Regions from separate parts of the Paenibacillus sp. FSL H8-0122 genome, predicted to be linked through region 1. Evidence: predicted binding sites of a transcription regulator. Region 1 holds the regulator's gene; each other region holds the start of a gene.
The links. Region 1 encodes Rex, which represses fermentation and respiration genes when NADH is low (regulators of the CRP and FNR family bind a similar motif). Its sites were predicted from a motif close to TTGTGAAATATTTCACAA; they were not measured.
Positions count from the first base shown of each region.

Region 1 (7,633 bases):
TGGTGGTCACCAATCACTCCAAGCTGTTCGCAGATGTCAAAGCCGGGCATCAGCTTCTTCCGGCGTACGACCATCTTGTGATTGATGAAGCCCATCATCTGGAGGATATTGCCGGCAAGCATCTTGGCATGCAGATGAAATATTTCACATTCGCCCATACCCTCACCCGTCTCTATAAGGATAGCCGGAGCGGGCAGCTGCCTGCCCTCCGCCAGAGTCTGCAGTCTTCGGGCAGTGAGCAGGCTTCCGAATGGAGCGGCGTGATCGACCGGATCTATCCAGATCTGCTGACGGTGAAGGAGTCCTGGGATGCGCTTAGTGACCGGCTCTTCAGCCTGCTGCCCGAGCGCAGCGATGCCGGGGCCGGTGAAGCAGGCCAGCTGGTGGCACGCCTGCAGCCGGGCAAGAAGCCGAAGGATTGGGAGGAGCTGGCTGCCCTTGAGAATACACTGAACCTCAGTCTGAGCGATATCATCCGCAAGGGCGACAAAATGCTCAGTGAGATGCGTGACACGGACAGCCAATCCTCCTCAGACAGCCTTGTGACCGATATCGGCGGGTTATTCAAAGATCTGGCATCCATTAGAGAGCAGATCCGCTTCTTCATGAGCCTGAATGATGAGAATATCGTGTATTGGCTGGAGGGAAGCGGTAATTATAAGGGTAAGTCGCTGCAAATGTATGCTGTTCCCGTAGATGTCAGCACCCAGCTTAGGGAGCTGTTCTTCGATAAGAAGAAGAGCATTATCCTGACCTCGGCCACCTTATCCGTGGATAAATCCTTCCAGTTCATGATCGATAACCTGGGTCTTGGCGAGGCTGCCGAGCAGCGGCGTCTGATGACTGCACTGCTTCCATCACCATTCAAGTATCGTGAGCAGGCGCTCCTGGTCATTCCCCGGGACTTCCCGAGCGTCAAGGGAAGTATAGGGGATGCCCGCTTTGTGGACACCCTCGTGCACTCCCTTGCCGAGACAGCTGTAACAACACGGGGGCGGATGCTGGTGCTGTTCACCTCCTACAAGATGTTGCGCCAGGTCTATGAGCCGCTGAAGGAGGCGCTTGCCTCACAGGATATTGCGGTGCTGGGACAAGGCGTGGAAGGCGGCAGCCGGAGCAAGCTGATCCGCCGCTTCCAGGATAGCCCGGCTTCGGTCTTGCTGGGTACCAGCAGCTTCTGGGAAGGGGTGGATATCCCGGGAGAAGCATTGACCTGCCTGGCGATTGTCAGACTGCCGTTCCAGCCGCCGAATCACCCGCTGGCAGAAGCGAAGTCGGAGCTGCTTCAGGCACAGAAGAAGAATCCGTTCATGAAGCTGTCCGTGCCGCAGGCCGTCATCCGCTTCAAGCAGGGCTTCGGGCGGCTGGTCCGCACGGCGCAGGACCGGGGCATCGTAATTGTGTACGATACCAGAGTCATTGAATCGCATTACGGAAAGTACTTCCTGTACTCGCTCCCCGGTCCCAAGATGGAGCATATGCTCACCGAGCAGATGGTCCCGAGAATTGCCGAATGGCTGGATGACGGCGGGGTTTCCTAATTCATCTGCTATTGCTATTATTAATAAGTCATGATTAACCTGAAGATCCGTTCCCGCCTGCCCTGCCACTCCGGCAGGCGGCGGGGCACGGTTGCTATAATCGGCATTACATGAAGCGAATTTGTGATGTTACATCAACTTGAAGGAGGAGAATACATGAAATCGGATAAAATATCGGAGGCCGTCGTGCGCAGGCTCCCAGTGTACCTGCGTTTCCTGAACGATCTCCAAAAACGTGAAATCTCCACAGTCTCTTCTCAGGAGCTGGGCCAGAAGCTTGATCTGAATCCCGCCCAGATCCGCAAGGATTTGGCTTATTTCGGTGATTTTGGCAGAAAAGGCATCGGCTATGATGTATCTTATCTGATTGAGAAGATCCGCCATATCCTGAAGCTTGACCAGCAAATTAATGTTGCACTGGTTGGAGCCGGTAATCTCGGTCATGCCTTGTCTAACTACAACGCTTACTTAAAGGATACGATGAAGATTACTGCCATCTTCGATGCCTATCCGCCGAAGGTAGGCCAGCAGATCAACTCGCTGGTTGTGCAGCCGATGGAGGAGCTAAGCAGTACAATCCGCTCGCAGGGCATCCGGATCGGGATTATTACCGTGCCCGACAGCGAAGCCCAGAACGTAGCTGATATTCTTGTCGATTCCGGTATCGAGGCGATTCTGAACTTTGCACCGGTTATTCTCAAGACGCCTGCCAATATCCGGATTCATGCCGCAGATTTCACCACAGATCTGCAGAGCTTGGCTTATTATTTGCATGATGGAAAGGATGAGGCTGAAGATGAGCAGTAAGATCACGATAATCAAGAATGGGCACTTCCTGGTTCCGGGCAGTGACAAGCCGGTTCTGAGCGGGTACATGACCCTGGAGAATGATTTGATTACTTACATAGGTGAAGCTGAGCCGGCAGTGGAGGATGGCGCACAGGTCGTAGACGGCAGCCGTCTGCTGTTCATGCCTGGTCTGGTCAATACCCATGGTCATACTGCAATGTCACTGCTGCGCGGATACGGCGACGATATGGTGCTTCAGTCTTGGCTGCAGGAGAAGATGTGGCCGATGGAAGAGAAATTCACTGGTGATGATGTATATTGGGGAACCTCGTTGTCCGTGCTGGAGATGCTGAAGGGCGGCACAACCACCTTCCTCGATATGTATGATCATATGGACCGGGTAGCGGAAGTGACCGAGCAGTCCGGTATTCGTGCGGTGTTGATGCGCGGCGTAATTGGGCTATGCCCGGAAGAGGTACAGCAATCCAAGCTCGCTGAGGCGATTGCTTTTGCCCGTAACTGGCACGGCAAGGCTGATGGCAGAATTACGACCATGCTCTCGCCGCACGCCCCGTACACCTGTCCTCCAGAGTTTTTCATGAAGTTTGTGCAGGCTGCCCATGATCTGGACTTGCCAATGCACACCCATATGTCCGAGACGCGCCATGAAGTGGAGCAGAACGTGGCCGACTATGGCCTGCGTCCGGTCGCACATCTGGAGAAGCTCGGGATGTTCACCCGTCCTTCGCTCATTGCCCACGGGGTTCATCTGAACGATGAAGAGATCGGGATTCTGGCCCGCCATAACGTTGGCGTGTCGCATAACCCCGGCAGTAACCTGAAGCTGGCCAGCGGGGTTGCGCGTGTTCCTGAACTGCTGAGAGCCGGGATTAAGGTCTCCCTGGGTACAGACGGCGCGGCAAGCAACAATAATCTGGATATGTTCGAAGAGATGAGGCTGGCGGCTCTGATTCACAAGGGCGTAAGCGGTGATCCCACAGCGGTACCGGCTCCTGAGGCGCTTCTGATGGCTACGGAGTATGGGGCGCAGTCTATTTTCCTAAGCGGGGTAGGCCGGCTTGCCGCAGGAATGAAGGCCGACTTCATCGCACTTGATATTGACCAGCCGCATCTGCTGCCGCATACCGATCTGCTCTCCCATGCCGTATATTCGGCAAGTGCCAAGGATGTGGAGCATGTATGGGTGAACGGCCGGCAGGTTGTGAAGCATGGACAATGCCTGACACTTGATGAGGAAGCCATCCGCCGCAAAGCACAGGAGACGTTCGAGAGCCTGCTTAAACGGTAATTCAGGGAAACGGGAAAGGAAGCAGCGTGGTGAAGAAGAAGAGGAGAAGATGGATCTGGCTGGGGATTACCGTGGTGCTGCTCCTTCTGTTCGGACTAAGCCAGTTCTATGCCTACATTATGAAGGACCAGTGGAACGAGCGGAGTGAGGCCAAGGAGCTGGCCCGGGCGCGTGCCGGACTAACAGAGGTTACCAAGGCCCAGAAATCTGTCTGGAATGAGAATGAGATCTACTGGGTGCTGACCGGTAAAAATGAAGCAGGGACCGATCTGATGGTGTGGGTCCGTTTCACCTTGGAGGGCAAGCCTGCCGGAGGCGACAACGACCTGTATGCAGAGGAACTGAGCAATGGCACCTCAGAAGAGAAAATGCGTGGAATCATAGCCGCTCAGCTGCCGGACATTACGATTGAACGGCTGCTGCCCGGTGTATACAACGGGGAATATGCCTGGCAGCTATTTTACAAAAAAGACGGGCGATTCTATTACAGCTTCTACCGCTTCAAGGATGGCAGCGCCATCGGTGAGGGGTACAGTCTGCCGAACCGTTAAGCTAAGCGCTCAGCGGAAGAATACATGCGGGGGAACAGTTTATCTGTTCTCCCGTTTTTTTAACAGATAAATTTATATGTTTTGGGGTCCCCGCAAAGTACCTGAGTCAACACCTACGCTAAAGCCCCACTTTGTGGGGTTATTTTATTATTTTGACGGTGAGGGATGAAGGAAATCGGTACCCCTTCACTTCTGAGATATATCAATTGATATATTAAAAGTAATCCCTAATCTGCTATCAATAACTTGCATGTTGAATGTAACAAGGAGGTTGATGAAATTGGAAATATTGGCATATTTGTATCAGGCGGTGGATCTGTTCAAGGAGGAGCTGGGGGAGAATCTGTCGGGAATTTACGTGCATGGCTCACTGGCGATGGGCTGTTTTCACCCCGATACCAGCGATATCGATCTGCTGATCGTCGTACATGACAAGCTGCCCGCAGAGGTCAGTCATAGACTTGCCAGGCGTATTGTAGCTTATCATGACAGTCTGCCGAATAAGCGCGGAATTGAACTATCTATCGTCCTTAAGACATACCTGCGCAATTTTGTGTATCCTACGCCTTTTGAATTTCACTTTTCGGAAGCACATGTAGAGCGGTACAGAGCTGATGAGAATTATCTGTGCGGCGGCTTTGAGGATGCTGATCTGGCGGCGCATTTTACAGTAGTCTACCATCGCGGGTTTATCTTGTACGGGGAGCCGATCCGCGAGGCCTTTGCGCCGCTAGACAACAGGTACTATCTGGATTCCATTATCAGGGATATCGATGATGCACCGCAGAATATTAAGAAATCACCGGTGTATTACACACTGAATCTATGCAGGGTACTCTATTATATGCAGGAAGGTCATGTTTCTTCCAAGAAGGAAGGCGGGGAGTGGGGGCTGCAGCAGTTGCCTGAAGTCTATCACGGTTTGCTTAGACAGTGTCTGAAGGAATATAGCGGTGCGGGGGACGCCGAAGGCTATGAACCGGGCGAATTAACTGATTTTGCGGAATATATGATGGCTGAAATCAAGCGGACTGCGAACTGAAGATGGGCCGGGCAAAAATGATAAGTGCATGAAACATCCAGAAATTAGTATCAAAAATTTTAAATATATTCACAACTTTATGTAAAATCGTATATACACCTGTGATATACTACTACTTGTATCAGGACATGCTTAAGAGCATGTCAGTCTCGGAAGGGCGCTAGACACGCTGGATGGTCTTTATTATAGAGTTATGCTCGGTCATTTTTGAGAGGAGGACGTTTCTTGAAACTGCGTCTCATGCCTGTACTGCTAACGTCTCTGCTGTCTGCTGCATTATTGTTTGGCGGCTGGTATTCTTACCGTACATTCGCGGTGCAGGAGCCGCTGCAGAAGCTGGTATCATCCTACGAGGGAGTGAAGGATTCCCATATTACTATTAAACGCAATGAGGTCACTTTGAAACTGGATTTGCAGCCGGGCACGAAATTACGTGAACTGGTGCAGTATGTATCAAGAGAAGGCAGCACTGCTATTGACGGACGGACCCTGAAGCTGGATGTGGAGCAGAAGCCGAGCGAGCTGCTGGATGAGTACTGGGATAAAGCGATGTTCTCTGTAGCAGAAGCGATGGAGAGCCGGAAGTATACATTGATACCAGCGAAGCTGGACGGACTTAAGGAGCAGGACAGCAAGTACAGCGGGGTTACAGCCGCCACAGAGATTGACGACAATAATGTATATGTAAGCCTGAGCAACGGCACAGAGAGCAAATTCATTATTCTGCCGCGTGCAGCAGCCAAGATGGGAGTGTGGAACAATGTTTAAGTACTGGAAAGAGGTTGTAGCCGGATTCGTTCCGGTCATGCTGATTTTTATGGCTTTTGTGGGGATTAATATCTTCCCTGTAATCATAGCGCTGGGTATGGTTGCCGCGCTCCTGTTCATTGCCCATGCCCGTGGCGGTCTGACGGTTAATGCAGGTGCAGATAAGAAGCGCAAGAAGAACGGCCCCTCCAAGCTGACCTTTGAAGAGATCGGCGGACAGGACAATGCCAAGCAGGAGCTGCGTGAAGCGCTGGACTTCCTGATCCGGCACGAAGAAATCAGCAAGTTCGGGATTCGCCCGCTCAAGGGAATTCTGCTTACAGGTCCTCCGGGAACAGGAAAGACGCTGATGGCTAAGGCTGCGGCGCATTATACGGGCTCCGTGTTTGTAGCTGCCTCGGGCAGTGAATTCGTTGAGATGTATGTCGGTGTGGGTGCGGGACGCGTACGCGATTTGTTCAAGGATGCCCGCACACGCGCACTCAAGGAGAATAAGCAAAGTGCCATTATTTTCATTGATGAAATCGACGTCATCGGCGGGAAGCGCGAAGGCGGACAACAGCGTGAGTATGATCAGACCCTCAATCAGCTGCTGACGGAGATGGACGGGATTTATAACAATGATACCCCGCGCATCCTGCTGGTAGCCGCAACGAACCGCAAGGAGATGCTGGATTCTGCGCTGCTGCGCCCGGGGCGTTTTGACCGCCATATTCAGGTGGATATGCCTGATAAGAAGGGCCGCAAGTCGATTCTCGACCTGCATGCCAAGAACAAGCCGCTGCATGACACCGTGGATCTGGATAAAATCGCCGAAGAAGCTTACGGCTTCTCGGGTGCGCAACTGGAGAGCGTGATGAACGAAGCCGCGATCTACATGATGCGCGAGAATCTGACCCTGGTAGAGCAGCGTCATCTGTCGATGGCGATCGACAAGGTGATGATGGGTGAGAAGACCGACCGTGAGACCAACCATGAAGAGAAGAAGCGGGTAGCGATTCATGAGCTTGGACATGCTATTATGGCTGAGCTGCTGCGCCCCGGAAGCGTTAGCCAGGTAACACTGACTCCGCGCGGTCAGGCTCTAGGGTATGTCCGGCATAATCCGCAGACCGAGCAGTATCTGTACACGAAGGATTACCTGGAGAACCAGATTATGATTGCCCTTGGCGGAGCGGCTGCCGAAGAGATGTATTACGGCGGACGCAGTACCGGTTCCCGTGGAGACTTCGATCAGGCGCTGAATATCGTTGAGACGATGATGAAGTCAGGGCTCACCTCGCTGGGCATTGCGAATCTGCAAATGGTTACCACCGAAGAATTAATGAAGGAAAACAGTAAGATACTGGATGAGCTTATGATCCATACGAAGGACATGCTGGAGCAGCAGAGAAATATATTTGATTACTCCCTTGACATTTTAATGAAGGAAGAAGTTCTCTCCGGAGAGCAATTTCGTTGTCAATTTCGTGACAGTGTCCTTTTACCGGCATAATTCTTTATGCCGGTTATTTTTTTTTACTTTTCAGACATGCTAAGATATCATTATATGTCGGGCTACTTATTTTTTTCGACAGACAAGGTACAATACAGAAGTATAGATACCTGAAAGGATGGAGACTTTTACATGAAT
Region 1 covers NZ_JBBOTB010000001.1:1,944,150-1,951,782, forward strand. Annotated here, with positions in the region: gene dinG (ATP-dependent DNA helicase DinG) at 1-1,541, shown strand, start outside; gene NSS64_RS08440 (redox-sensing transcriptional repressor Rex) at 1,698-2,348, shown strand; gene NSS64_RS08445 (amidohydrolase) at 2,338-3,639, shown strand; gene NSS64_RS08450 (cell wall elongation regulator TseB-like domain-containing protein) at 3,669-4,190, shown strand; gene NSS64_RS08455 (aminoglycoside adenylyltransferase domain-containing protein) at 4,465-5,232, shown strand; gene NSS64_RS08460 (hypothetical protein) at 5,458-6,000, shown strand; gene NSS64_RS08465 (AAA family ATPase) at 5,993-7,495, shown strand; gene NSS64_RS08470 (3-hydroxyacyl-CoA dehydrogenase family protein) at 7,628-7,633, shown strand, end outside.

Region 2 (7,633 bases), 250 kb from region 1:
TCGCGCATCAGCGCCGTCTGATCCCCCACTCCGCCTTCAACCGCCGGAATATTGAAGAAGCCTACCTTGCCGATTAGACCTTCGCCGGATTGGCCGGCTTTGAACACGGAAGACTTCCAGGTCCCGTCATACATCAGGATGGCTTCACCGCTGGTGAACTGGGTAGTATATTCAGCATATTCGAAGCCCAGCTCTCCCTTCTTGAAGTAGCCTTTATCCACCCATTCCTTATATTTCGCCAAGCCCTTGATAACATTCGGATCATTCCACTTCGCTTCACCGGTAGCGAACTTCGCGGTCACATCCGGCCCGGCATAACGGGACCAGAGATGGTTGGCCAGCATCAGCGGTACCCAGCCTGCTTTGGAGGCACCGGCCATCGGCACTTTACCATCCGCTTTAATATCGGCCAGCTGCTTCTCCAGTTCGGCGAAGGTCGTTGGAGCCTTCCAGCCCTTACCGGTATAGTATTCTTTATTATAGAAGAAGCCTTCTCCAGAGCCGCCGATCGGCAGGCCGTAGATTTTGCCTTCATAGGTGAACGGGTCCAGATTGGAGAACTTGTCTTTGATCCCTAATTCATCAAGGATCGGGGTCAGGTCCAGCAGCTTGCCTTCTTTGGCATAGATCTTGGAGTCTGGGCTGCCGAACAGGTCAAAGATCTCCGGAGGGTTACCGGCCGCCATTTCACCGCGCAGCTTCTCCTTACGGTTCACATCCGAATCTACTCCATCAAGCTTGAAGGTCAGTCCAGGCACATCCGCCTGCACCTTGCCCACCACATCCTCCAGAATAGCCAGTCGTTTCTGTTTGTCCGCTCCAACCTGGGTATGACGGATCGTCATTTCAAAAGGCTCAGCATTAGCCGGTTCTTCCGTTGCGGCAGCATTGGTAGCAGCAGCCTCTTCCGTCGCAGCAGGCTCTGTCGTCGGAGACGCATTATTCTTGTTACCTCCACAGCCAGCCAGCAGCGCCGAGCTGACGAACATCAGGGACAACAGCAGTGTTAGACTTTTTCTCATTACGGGTGACCCTCCCTATTTAATGATTTCCCTTACAACTCTTATTATAGAAAACCAGATTTGTTACCGTAAGGTTAAGATTCATCTTCAATAGGGATAAAATCCTCTACTGGAAGCGGATTCAGTCAGATTTCCTGACATACAAAAAAGCGAAACTCCTCAAAATAGAAGCTCCGCTTTCGAAATTATTATATGCAATTAGACCAATGCAGACTCTTTACGGCCCTCTTCGATCAGCCGGTACGCACGCTGCACTTCTTCATCCGAAGGTGACTCCACCCCTTCAAGCTCATAGGGACGGCCGAGTTCTTTCCATTTGTAGATCCCCATTACGTGATAAGGCAGGATTTCGAACTTCTCTACTCCATTTAAAGTGCCAATGAACCGTCCAAGATTCTGTAAATCCTCTTCCTTGTTGTGAATGCCGGGAACATAGACATGGCGAATCCACATTTTACGGTTATTATCAGATAACCAGCGGGCCAGCTTCAAGGTACGGTCATTGGATTTGCCGGTCAGCTTGATATGCGCTTCATCATCAATATGCTTCAGATCCAAGAGCACCAAGTCAGTAACATCCAGCAGATCGCTGATTTTCGATCCATCATTATAGCCGTTGGTATCAAGCGTGGTATGCAGATTCCAGCGTTTCTTCACCTCGGTGAACAGCTGCTTCACGAAATGCGCCTGGAGGGTTGGTTCACCGCCGGATACGGTCAGACCGCCACCGGACGTTTTATAATAATTCAGGTAAGGCTCAATTTCCGCCAGCACTTGCTCGACGGTCATTTCCTTGCCTTCATTCAATTCCCATGTATCCGGGTTGTGGCAATACTGACACTTGAGCAGGCAGCCCTGCATAAAAAGCACGAAGCGGATACCCGGGCCATCCACCGTTCCAAACGTCTCCAAAGAGTGGATATGTCCTTTAAGCATGAGATGTCATCCTTTCGAAAAAAACTTAAAATTTTAACCACTTTCAGACAAGAGTGTACCGCCCTCTTGCAAGGGCGGCAGCTCTTTGATTGATTTCAGTTCTTATAGAACAAGAATGCTTCTTACATGGAATCGTGGAATGTACGGTTGATAACATCCATCTGTTGTTCACGGGTCAGCTTGATGAAGTTAACAGCATAGCCGGATACGCGAATGGTCAACTGTGGATAGTTCTCAGGGTGATCCATAGCGTCGAGCAGCTGTTCACGGTTAAATACGTTAACGTTCAAGTGCTGAGCGTTATTGTGGAAATATCCGTCCATCATGAAGACCAGGTTGGACTTACGGGAATCTTCGTCTTTACCCAGCGCCTTAGGAACGATGGAGAAGGTATTCGAGATACCATCCTGTGCATCGGAGTAAGGAAGTTTGGCAACAGAGTTCAGGGATGCCAGTGCGCCCTTCTTGTCGCGTCCGTGCATTGGGTTAGCACCAGGAGCGAAAGGTTCGCCTTTTTTACGTCCGTCAGGAGTAGTACCAGTCTTTTTACCATATACAACGTTTGAAGTGATAGTCAGTACCGATTGAGTCGGCACAGCATCACGATACGTTTTGTTTTTGCGGATCATCGACATGAAGGTTTCAACCAGTTCAACAGCAATGCCATCAACAGCGTCGTCGTTGTTACCGTAGCAAGGGAATTCACCCTCAGTTTCAAAGTCGATAGCAATGCCTTCTTCGTTGCGGATTGGCTTAACCTTAGCGTATTTGATTGCGCTCAGGGAGTCAGCAGCAACGGACAGTCCGGCAATACCGCAAGCCATAGTACGCAGAATGTCGCGGTCATGCAGCGCCATTTCGATACGTTCGTAGGAATATTTGTCATGCATATAGTGAATGATGTTCAGCGTATTGACATAAGTCTTAGCCAGCCATTCCATCATTGGTTTGAAGCGTTTCATTACTTCATCATAATCCAGGTATTCAGAAGTGATCGCAGGATATTCAGGACCTACCTGAGCACCGGATTTCTCATCTTTACCGCCATTGATCGCATACAGCAGAGCCTTAGCCAGGTTGGCACGGGCACCGAAGAACTGCATTTGCTTACCGATACGCATTGGGGATACGCAGCAGGCAATCGCATAATCTTCACCCCAGTATGGACGCATTACATCATCGTTCTCATATTGGATAGCGCTGGTCTCAATAGATACCTTGGCACAATATTTCTTGAAGCCTTCAGGCAGCTTCTCGGACCACAGTACAGTCAGGTTCGGTTCTGGAGCCGGTCCCAGATTGTACAGGGTATGCAGGAAGCGGAAGCTATTCTTGGTTACGCGGGTTGTGCCGTCTTCAGCCATACCACCGATGGATTCTGTTACCCAAGTAGGGTCGCCAGAGAACAGGTCGTTATAGTCAGGCGTACGCAGGAACTTCACGATACGCAGCTTCATTACGAAATGGTCAACGATTTCTTGAGCTTGCTCTTCAGTCAGAGTACCTTCTTCAATGTCACGTTGAACATAGATATCAAGGAAGGAAGATACGCGTCCCAGAGACATTGCCGCACCATTCTGTTCTTTAACAGCTGCCAGATATCCGAAGTATACCCATTGTGTAGCTTCTTTGAAGTTCATTGCCGGCTTGGAAATATCCATGCCATGAGCTGCGGCCATTTGTTTCAGTTCGCCCAGAGCACGCATTTGCTCGGACAGCTCTTCACGCAGACGGATAACATCTTCTGTCATAGAGTCTACTTCAAGCTCAGCCAGTTGCTGCTTCTTGTCTTTAATCAGGAAATCAATACCATACAGAGCAATACGGCGATAGTCGCCGATGATACGTCCGCGGCCATAAGCATCAGGAAGGCCTGTGATTACGCCGGATTTACGCACAGCTCTCATATCTGGTGTGTATGCATCAAATACGCCCTGGTTATGCGTTTTGCGGATGTTCGTGAACATGTCAACGATATTCTGCGGAAGCTCGAAGCCGTAAGCCTTAGTAGCATCGATCATCATCTTGATACCGCCGAACGGTTGGATGGAACGTCTGAAAGGCGCATCAGTCTGAACGCCGACAATCTGTTCCTTGTCCTTGTCAATGTAACCAGGAGCATGGGAAGTGATAGTGGAGACAGTATCGAGGGAAACGTCCCATACGCCGCCTCTTTCTCTTTCTTCCTTACTCAGCTGGGAGATAATCTTCCACAGTTCAGTTGTGTTGCTGGTAGGACCTACAAGGAAATCTTCAGTTCCTTCATAAGGCTTGATGTTCTTGGCAATAAAGTTATTAACGTCAACTTTCTTGGACCATGTACCCTTTGTGAAATTTCTCCAGCCAGACTTAACCTCTTGTACTTCTTTTTCAATCACCGACATGCTAAATCCCTCCATTTATATTTAGTATATTTGTAGAGATCGCGGGCTTGAAGGTTAATCCCGTGTCTCGTGATCCCGTAGCTGACAGTTGTTATAAAATTCACAATCACATCTTTATATCAGGGATCGTTGTCTATATAAACATTTTAGTTTATTTTCTGAAAAAGGACTGTGACAAATATCACTCTTTCGGTGATATTTGTCACTTCCATCCAGTCCCATATTAACCTTTAACCTTATTCTTTGCCAGGCAACCGTTAATTAGTTATCGAATTTGCCGTAGAATGCGTTGCGGTATACATCAGCAAGCTCGGATACCAGCGGCATTTTAGGGTTGGCAGTTGTACATTGGTCTTCAAATGCACGGTCAGCCAGATAGTCTACACGGGATTCGAAGTCCTTAGGATCGAAACCAAGCGCCGAGAAGGATTCTTCGATGCCGAGTTTTTTGTTCATGTCGCGGATCGCATTGATCAGGCTTGTTACGCCTTCTTCGGTAGTGCGTGCCGGCAATCCCAGAATACGGGCGATTTCAGCATACCGTTCGTCTGCTACAAAGTGCGAATATTTAGGGAACGAAGCGAACTTCGTAGGCTTCTTGGCATTGTAGCGAATAACATGCGGCATCAGGATCGCATTAGTGCGGCCATGTGCGGTGTGATACTGTCCGCCCCATTTGTGCGCCAAGCTGTGGTTAATCCCCAGGAATGCATTAGCAAAGGCCATACCGGCAAGTGTCGAAGCGTTGTGCATTTTCTCACGGGCCAGCTTGTCGCCTTGCAGTGCGGATTTCTCCAGCCACTGGAATACCAGTTGAATGGCTTTGATTGCCAGACCATCGGTATAGTCACTGGCCATTACGGATACATAAGCTTCGATTGCATGTGTCAATACGTCCATCCCTGTATCGGCAACTGCAGTTCTTGGCAAGCTGTATACAAACTCAGGATCGATAATAGCTACGTCTGGAGTCAGCTCATAGTCGGCCAGCGGATATTTAGTATTATTACCCGTAGTCTTATCTGTGATAACTGCGAACGAGGTTACTTCGGAACCTGTACCGGAAGTTGTAGGAATCGCAACGAATTTCGCTTTGTTGCCGAGCTTAGGGAATTTGTATACCCGTTTGCGGATATCCATGAACTTCTGCTTCAGACCGTTGAAGTCAGCATCCGGATGTTCGTAGAACAGCCACATGCCCTTGGCAGCATCCATTGGGGAACCGCCGCCGAGTGCGATAATGCAGTCCGGCTGGAATCTGTTCATCATTGCCGCGCCTTTTTCTACAGTAGTTGTCGATGGATCCGGTTCAACTTCCGAGAACACTTCAATGGCTACAGGAGTCTGACGTTGACGCAGATAGTGCTCCACTCTTTCAACATATCCCAGTTTCACCATCATAGGGTCAGTGATAATGGCTACACGTGTAATGTCAGGCATTTTAGCCAGATACTGAGTGGCTCCCTTTTCGAAGTAAATCTTGTCAGGTACTTTAAACCATTGCATATTCACGGTACGACGGTTCACCCTTTTCACGTTGATCAGATTGATGGCAGTCACGTTCTGCGATACCGAGTTGCGTCCGTAAGATCCGCAGCCCAGTGTCAATGAAGGGATATTAGTGTTGTAAATATCGCCGATTGCGCCGTGTGTGGATGGCGAGTTGACGAGAATACGTCCGGTCTGCAGACGGTTGGAGAACTTCATGATTACTTCTTCGTTGTTGGAATGGATAGCCGAGCTGTGGCCCATGCCGCCAAATTCAACGATTTGAGCTGCGCGTTCGATACCCTGGTCAGCATTCTTCACTTTGTAGCAAGCCAGAACCGGGCTCAGCTTCTCAGCGGACAATGGATATTTAGTACCTACACCTTCAAGCTCAGCTACCAGGATCTTCGTTCCGGCAGGAACCTGAATACCGCACATTTCAGCGATCTTCACAGCGGATTGGCCAACGATAGCCGGGTTAACCGCACATTTCTCTACATTCATTGCGCCGCTGGTCAGCTTAGCTGCTTCTTCTTTGTTCACAAAGTAACAGCCGTTTGCAATCATTTTCTTCTTCACTTGATCGAAGATAGCTTCTTCAATGATAACTGCCTGCTCGGAAGCACAGATCATACCATTATCAAAAGTCTTCGACAGGATAAGGTCTGTTACAGCCTGATCAATATCAGCACTCTTCTCAATGAAGGCAGGCACGTTACCAGGACCTACGCCGAGTGCCGGTTTGCCGCAGCTGTAAGCTGCCTTGACCATTGCCGATCCGCCGGTTGCCAGAATCAGTGCAACGTCCGGATTGTTCATCAGTGCGTTTGTTTTGTCCATCGTAGGAAGCTCAATCCATTGGATGAAGTTCTCAGGTGCGCCTGCTGCTACGCCTGCATCATGCAGAATTTTGGCTGCTGCCGCACTGCACTCTTGCGCTGACGGGTGGAAACCGAATATAATAGGGTTACGTGTCTTAGCGGAAATCAAAGCCTTAAACATCGTGGTGGATGTTGGATTGGTTACCGGTGTGATACCCATAATGATTCCGACTGGTTCGGCAATCTTCTGGAAGCTGTCATAAGCGTTATCCTCAATAACGCCTACAGTCTTGTCGTACTTAATACCGTGCCAGATATATTCAGTGGAGAAGATGTTCTTTGTAATTTTGTCTTCGTATACTCCGCGTCCTGTTTCTTCAACAGCCAGTTTTGCCAGGTACATATGCTTGTCGAGTCCGGCCAGCGCCATTGCATGAACGATTGTGTTTGTCTGCTCTTGATCCAGGCCCATGAACGCTTCGTGGGCTTTCTTTGCTTTATCCACCAAAACCTGAATGTACTCTTCAGCGGTGGTTTGTTTCACTTGGGCGGCGACTTCGTTTTTAACTGCCATCTCCCTCGTCCTCCTGTCAATTTTTAGGTTGTTTCTTTCTATACATTTATCTTAGCACATCCTTTTCACCTTGTATAGTGAAATCTTTCACAAAGTTTAAAGTTTTTTTTGAGTTGTTTTCAAAGCGCTTTCATTCGATCATATACTAGCGTTTTTTCCATATTATATGTAATATTTAATTGATATTTGTCTATTCTGCGAACGCAATACGACAGACTACAGTGTTGATGGCCCACTTTGCCTTGCTATGCCGGGTGAGCCTCAGGAATTCTGTTCATCTATGCCAAGAAGTCACCTCGGTTCATCCATTGCTCTTCTATAGACTTACTCTGAGGGTGAATATAAATATAAATCTCTGCTTAGAAGTGGAGACGGCTTTGTCGTCCTTTTAAAGGGTGGTACCGTTTC
Region 2 covers NZ_JBBOTB010000001.1:1,698,595-1,706,227, reverse strand. Annotated here, with positions in the region: gene NSS64_RS07220 (ABC transporter substrate-binding protein) at 1-1,022, opposite strand, end outside; gene pflA (pyruvate formate-lyase-activating protein) at 1,221-1,958, opposite strand; gene pflB (formate C-acetyltransferase) at 2,081-4,342, opposite strand; gene adhE (bifunctional acetaldehyde-CoA/alcohol dehydrogenase) at 4,604-7,225, opposite strand.
Region 2: a site for Rex is predicted at 4,431-4,448, ahead of pflB (formate C-acetyltransferase). Genes of this name have one in related genera too.

Region 3 (7,633 bases), 2.7 Mb from region 1:
ACCTATGCTATTATGACCAAGCCTCTGCCGCATCTTCCAAAATGGCATGAGCAGAGCCTGCTCTGGGAAACGGCCCGGCCTTATCTGTATTTCCGGACTACACCTGAAGGACGGATTATCGCCGGCGGCAAGGATGAGCAGCTTACCAGCGTGGAGCGGCGTGAGGTAAGGGTCCTCTCCCAGTGTGAGCGTCTGGTCGAGGAGCTTACGGCCCTGTTCCCGGAACTGCAAGGAATCAAGGCCGAATATTCCTGGGGAGCGGTCTTCGGCTCCACCCATGACGGACTGCCTTATATGGGACCGCACCCGGAGTTCCCGCATTGCTACTTCATTGAAGGCTATGGCGGAAACGGTACGGTCTACAGCATGATTGCCGCCGAGCTGCTTGCAGATACACTGTCCGGCAAAAGCCGCCCGGAGCTGGAGCTGTTCTCGCTGACCCGTTCGGCGAAGCCTGCGCCCTCCCCGGCTATAGAGGCTTAAACGGTATAGTGCGGCAAGAGGATCAAAAAGGGATGCCTGCAACAGTCTGTGACGGCTGCGGGGCATCCCTTTTACATGACAACAATATGAAATAATAGCTTATTGCGCTTTTACAAATTCAGCCGACTTGATCCCGGCCTGACGTCCGAAGATAATAATCTCGGCTACCGAGTTGCCGCCGATACGGTTCTCGCCGTGCAGCCCGCCAACCACTTCTCCTGCCGCGAACAGGCCGGTAATCGCCTTGCCCTCTTTGTTCAAGACTTCTGTGTTGGTGTTGATCACCACTCCGCCCATCGTATAGTGAATCCCAGGGCCGATCTGGATGGCATAATAGGGAGCAGCGGACAGATCATTATCCATACCGGTAGCTCTGCCGAACTCGGCATCCGACTTACTTTTCACCGCACCGTTCCAAGTATCCACGGTAGTCTTAAGTGCAGCAGCCGGAACCTTCATCTGATCCGCCAATGCCTCGATGGTATCTGCGGTCTTGACCACACCCATCTTGATGTATTGATCCACTGCTTTGACACGGGATTTCACTCCGGCATCGAACACGAGATAAGCGGATTTCTCAGGAAGCGTATTAATTGAAGCTGTTACCTTGTCACGGGTGTCCATCTCGTTGCCGAAGCGCTTGCCCTCAGCAGATACGAGAATAGCCCCTTCGCCCCGGACCGCTTCACCGATCAGGTAGGATTTCTCCTGCTGTACGGTCGGGTGAACCTGAATCTGATCCAGGTCTACGGTAGTTCCGCCGACCTTCTCGATCATGGCGATACCGTCGCCCGTGCTGCCAATCTGGTTAGTGGTGACCAGGCCTTCCAGGTCCGGTCTGACTTTGGAGATCAGCTCCTTGTTGGCACCGAAACCGCCGGTGGTTACGATAACTGCTGCTGCGCTGATCGTTTTGTCGTCGGCCTGGTTGAACAGCACCTTCACGCCGTTCACCTTACCGTCCTGTACCGTAAGCTCCTTCACATCCGCATTGACGAACAGCGGAATTCCCTGCTCCTGAACATTGCGGACGAGGCCTGCTACAAGATATTGTCCCACTGCCGAGCCGTCTTCAGGACGGTGCGTACGCTTCTCCTTCATTCCGCCGGTAATCGTAATATTGTTCAAGCGGATTCCGATGGAATCGAGCCAGTCAATGGCCCCTGCGGATTGATCCACGAAGAAGTGCAGCAGCTCCTTATTGTTCGTATCATGTCCGCCCTTAAGGGTCTCTTCATAGAACAGTTCGTTGCTGTCTTCGATGCCCTGCTCCTTCTGGAACTTGGTCTGCGATGCATTCATTCCCGAGGAGGATTTCGTAGTATTGCCGCCAGCTACCGGCATCTTCTCCAGAATGACCGGGTTCATGCCGGCCGCTTTGGCTTCCAGTGCAGCAGACATTCCCGCACCGCCCGCACCGACGATGACGATATCATATTTATCTTTTAACTGATCGTACGGAGTATAGCTCGCTTCGGATGCTCCCGACACGGCCTCTGCTGTCTCTTTAGGTGCAGCCGTTGCTGCAGGCTCTGTGGTCGCGCTGCTTGTTCCCTTGCTCTCATTCTTGCTGCTGCCCGCATTGTTGTTTCCGCAGCCTGCAATAACAAGCATAACGGAGAGAACGAGGATAAGCGCCGCTGTTAATCTCTTATTCATGTGAGTTGTGCCCCCTTGTGCATATTTTCACAATTATCATAGCGTCAAAGAAGCGGTTTGTGGAACCTTCCGTAAATTATTAAAGAGTTTTGTAACTAAAGTAAGCGGGCATATGGACCTTAAATGTTCACATCCCCTCCTCCTCCTTCACCTCATAAGGCACATCCACGATAAAATGCGCTCCCGGCCCGCAGCCGGCGGCAAGCTCAAGATGGCCCTTGAGTTTGTCCACACTTTTCTTCACCAGATATAGGCCGATCCCCCGCTGTTCACCCTTGGAGGAGTAGCCCTGAACGAAGATTTTCTCCTTCAGGCCTGCCGGAATTCCCGGACCGTTATCGCTAACCTCGCATAGCAGCCGCCCTTCTTCATATTGAAAAGCAAGCTCCACGCGCTTCACGGGTTGCTCGCGGAGCTCCCCCAGCGCCTCCAGAGCATTATCCAGCAGATTGCCGGCAATCGTAATCAGCTCATGAATCACCTGCGGATCGGCCGGCTCCGGCAGATAGCTGTCCCCGGTCAACAGCAGCTCGATTCCCGCTTCGCGCGCCCGGCTCAGCTTCCCCAGCAGAAATCCGGCCATCACCGGGTCCTTGATCTGTCTCGTAATCGCCCCGATCTCCTTCTGGTAGTTGCTTACCGTCCCCAGAATATATTGCTGCAGCTCATCATACAGGCCCATATGTGTCATGCCCATTATCACGTGCAGCTTGTTCATGAACTCATGGGCACCGGAGCGCAGCGCTTCTGCATAGACCGAGACTCCCGACAGCTTCTCCGCCAGCACAGCCAGCTCAGTCTCATCCCGGAAGGTGGCAATCGCGCCAACAATATTACCGTTAACACGGACAGGAAGGCTGTTCACCAATAGAGAGCTGTCTCCCAGCTCCAGCTCCCGGTCCTGTATTCCTTCTCCCTCAGCCAATACCCGCTCCAGACCCAGCTCCGGCCAATACTCGGCAATCTGCCGGTTCATGGCGCTCCCGCCAATCCCCGCTGCCCTCAGAAGCCGCTGCGCCTCCATATTAAGGATGGTGATCCGCGCCTCCTGATCTACGGCAATAATTCCCTCGCGCGTGGATTCCAGCATCGCACTGCGTTCCTGGAGCAGCTTGGAGATGTCCTCCGGCTCCATCCCGAACACCATCCGCTTGATCCGGGCTGCGAGGATGAATGCTCCTCCCGCTCCAAGCAAGGCTCCCGAGACCAGAATCGCAATAATCGTCCACTCATTCATCAGGACCAGCCGCTCGACCCGCTCCAGGGACAGACCGGCAATGACCACTCCCACCTGATGCCCCCGGTTGTTATAGACCGGCACGAAGCCGCGCAGGGATCTGCCGAGCGGCCCGGCCCCTTCGGAGATACTCTCCCCTCCGCGCAGCGATATCTCCTGACCGCCTCCTGCAAAGGGCAGACCGACCAGCGAGGCATCCGGATGGGAATAGCGGATTCCCTTCATATCTGTCACTACCACGAACATAATATCATTACGGCGGGCGATTCTTGAGGTGTAGTCCTGAATCTCCTTGCTGTTGCCTTCACTGAGTCCCTCCGAGACCAGCGGAATCAGGGCGATGGTACGGGCAATCGTAATCGCCTTATCCTCCAGTGCCTGCCGGGTCTGCGGAATAATCTGATTGCGGAAAATAAAATATAAAATCAGCAATACCAGCAGGACAACGGCAGACGCCATGACGGCAATCATTGTGCGCAGACTGTAGCTTTTTTTCCTGGCCACTGGTGCGAAGACCTCCCTTCATGTCCCATGTTCCTATACCATTCGAACTATATTAGTTGAACCTGAATTTGTAAAGCTACTCCCGGGAATCGCTTCCTGGGGATGGAACTATGCAGCAAGCCCAGCCGTTCTGCCGGAGACAGGAGGGCTGGGCTTGCTCGGGTGATATGACCACAACTCTTTTATAAGCAATTGAATGATGACTTACTGCTTCTTGGCCTGTTCCAGCGCCTGGGTCACCGCTTCAATAATTCCGCCGCTGGAGCCGGAAGCACCGGAGAGGGCGTCTACGCCTTCTGTGGTTTGCTTTTCAATAATTTCAGGAATCGTATTCTCCACGGCCGCATCGATCATCGCCTGCGTCTCCTTATGCTCCTCTACGGTAATAGCGTCGATCTTCTCATCCTTGATCTCTACCGCCACTTTAATATCACTCTTGACCCCTTTGCCTGTACCATCATATGTCCCGTCCACATACTTGCCGGAAGCTGAAGAGCAGCCCGCCGTTAGTACTGTTGCAGCCGCGAGGGCAGAGAACAGCAAGGTTTTTGTCCACTTGTGCATGAGTAATTCCTCCTTCTGAAAGTTCCTATTTCTTAAGTGCCTTCACAGCTTCATCCGCTGCAATCCGCCCGAAGGTAGTGATGTCTGCCAGTGCATTACCGCCCAGACGGTTCGCGCCGTGTACTCCGCCGGTTACTTCGCCCGCAGCATACAGCCCGGCAATGACCTGATCCTTGGTATCCAGTACCTGAGCCTGAGTGTTAATCGCTACTCCGCCCATGGTATGGTGAATTCCCGGTGTTACCTGAATCGCATAGTACTTACCCTTTTCAAAAGACAGCTCAAGATCCGGCCGTTCAAACTCTGTATCCTTACCGGAAGCAACGAAGCCATTATACGTATTCAGTGTATCTGCCAGTGCTTTGCCGTCTACACCGATCTGTGCCGCCAATTCTTCAGGTGTTGCCGCTTCTTTGACCAGATCCATTCCAAAATAAACCTCGGTTGCCTTCAGGTTCGCACGCAGCTCATCATTGAAGATCAGATAAGCTACTTTGCCGGACTGGGCCAGAATATTCTGGGACACAACATCGCGGGTCAGCAGTTCATTCGTGAAGCGCTTGCCTTCGCTATTGACCAGAATTGCACCGTCTCCGCGTACCCCTTCTGTGATCAGCACGCCTTGATTCGGAATGGTGGTCGGATGAATCTGAATCTCCTTCATGTCTACCAGCTTGGCACCGATCTTCTCTGCCATCGTTGTACCATCGCCGGTTGCGCCCGGATGGTTAGTGGTGGAGAACCCTTCCAGCTTCGGCTGGTACCCCTTGATCATGTCCATATTGGCTCCAAAACCGCCGGCCGCCAGAATAACGGAATTCGCACTGATCGTGTACTGCTTGCCATCCTTATCCGTCACCTTCACTCCGGTAACCACGCCGTCCTTATTCTTGACGATCTCATCGGCAGTCGTCCGCAGGCGCACATCAATTTTGTACTCCTCCAGCTTCTTCTTCAGCGCGACTACGATGAAATTCCCTGCCGCTTCTCCGCCTGCCGGACGGTGAATCCGGTTCACGCTTGCCCCGCCTGCGCGTCCCACCTCAGACAGCTCGGCTCCATTCTCCTTCAGCCACTCCACCGAAGCCGCCGCGCCGTTCGTAAGCGTTCTGACCAGATCCGGGTTGTTAAGGTTCTTGCCGCCCTTCATGGTATCCTCGAAATGCAGCTCCGGACTGTCCTTGATTCCGGCAGCCTCCTGATAAGGTGTTCCTGCCGCATTCAATCCGCCTTCCGCACGGACGGTGTTTCCTCCAAGCATAGGCATTTTTTCGACTAGTATCACCTTGGCTCCCTGATTATGCGCTTCAATGGCAGCAGTCATTCCCGCGCCGCCGCCGCCGATAATTACGATGTCCGTAGACTCCCCTTTGGTGCTGTTACATGCAGGCAATACCACCAGACTTGCCAGCAGCAGCCCCTTGCCCAGCAGGCTTCCCCATCTCTTTCTGTTCATTCTGTTCTCCTCCAATTGTAATTGTGCATATTTTCACAATCATCATAACCTGAAGGAGCCCTGACAAGAATATTTAGTAATTAAAGAAATGATAAAGTAAATAAAGGTAGTGAATTTGCTTGAATGTGTTTATAGATTTATAATTGGAGCTTATACAACCGTATCACTAGGAGGAGCAGAAACTATGGAAAAAAGCGAAAAATATTGGCTGGCCGGTGCTGTTCTGGCAGCAGCCGGTGTCTCCCTGATGAGCTACACCGCGAGCCGCTATACTTCATTCAAAAGAGTAGTTACCCGAACCGTCCGTCTGGAAGATATCGCCGCTCTGGAAATTACCCGCCTGTCTTCTGTTCCCGGTGAACAGAAGGACGTTGTGCTTACTGAGCCGGAAGCGATTAAGCAGATCTACGATGATTTCTCCGGCGTCCGCCTGATGAAATCCGCCCGCAATGTGAGCACAGACAACAAGTACAGCTATTACATTACCATTGTCCAGGCCGACCGGAAGCAGCGGTTCGACATTATTTTGAAGGGCAAGCATCACATGATTATCTATGACAATGACATGAACAACCCGCACCTGGTAGCCTATAAAATCATTAACGAGTTCAGTCCGCTGGCTCTGCAGCAGGCCTTCGAGTGATGCTGCACACGCTTATGTATGGCATAGCTTAATAGCTTAATTAACCTTCACAGCTACTGTGACGGCTATATGGAGTCATGGAACGCCTGGGGCAGCCTTGAGGCAACCGTGACTCCGTTTTATTTAAAGAGAACACTCACAAATATTTACAGATAAGTTCATGCCCTTCATGTCTCACCTTATACATATACACCGGCCTGCCTACCGCCCCGTAGCTAAGCTCCATTTCCAGAATCCCTGCCTCCGTCAGAAAAGCCAGATATTTGCGGACCGAGATCCGCGAGATGGGCGCATGGCTGCTGATATCCTCCGTGGAGAACACCGGGCTCTCCAGCCGGTTAATCGTGCTCCAGATGCTCTCCAGTGTGCCTTCGGCAAGTCCCTTGGGCAGCGGCAGGGCAGCAGTCTTCTCCTCTTCCGTCCCGAGCGAATGCCGTAGCAGCTTATCCAGCTGCTCCTGGCTGAGATGCTCCTTGTGCATCAGCTTATAATCCTCACGATACGCCGACAAGGCCGCCTGAAAGCGGGCAAACTCAAACGGCTTGATCAAATAATCCACGGCCCCGTTCTGCAGCGCTTTGCGGATGCTGGCATTGTCACTGGCGGCGGAGATCACAATGATATCCACCTTGCTCCCCTGCTCCCGCAGTGCAGAGAGCAGCTGCAGCCCGCTGACACGCGGCATATAAATATCCAGAAGAATCAGATCCACCTGCTGTTTCTCCAGCAGAATCAACGCCTCATCCCCCGTCGCCGCCCAGCCCGCATACTCAAAGCCCGCAACCTGCTCCAGATAATGGCGGTTAAACTTCGCCACCATCGGGTCATCTTCAACGATTAGTACTTTAATGTTCATGGGTTCTCCTTGTCTTTTGTGCAACTATAACTACAACTAATATAACATTGCGGCGGGGAATTTTGGAGGGAGGTGTGCTGAGACATAGAATCAAAACTAACAAAAAGACACCAATTCGAGAAATTACCCGAGCGGTGCCGAAAAAATTAAAATCCCAAAGATTCACCAACGAGGATAACCTTTATTCTCCCCGCTGTTTTACACATTCTTGTTTCGACGATGTAAGAACAG
Region 3 covers NZ_JBBOTB010000001.1:4,597,807-4,605,439, forward strand. Annotated here, with positions in the region: gene NSS64_RS19875 (NAD(P)/FAD-dependent oxidoreductase) at 1-483, shown strand, start outside; gene NSS64_RS19880 (flavocytochrome c) at 583-2,142, opposite strand; gene dcuS (DcuS/MalK family sensor histidine kinase) at 2,270-3,883, opposite strand; gene NSS64_RS19890 (FMN-binding protein) at 4,088-4,447, opposite strand; gene NSS64_RS19895 (flavocytochrome c) at 4,473-5,903, opposite strand; gene NSS64_RS19900 (hypothetical protein) at 6,088-6,546, shown strand; gene NSS64_RS19905 (response regulator) at 6,683-7,402, opposite strand; gene NSS64_RS19910 (lactate utilization protein) at 7,549-7,633, opposite strand, start outside.
Region 3: a site for Rex is predicted at 2,158-2,175, ahead of NSS64_RS19880 (flavocytochrome c). Genes of this name have one in related genera too.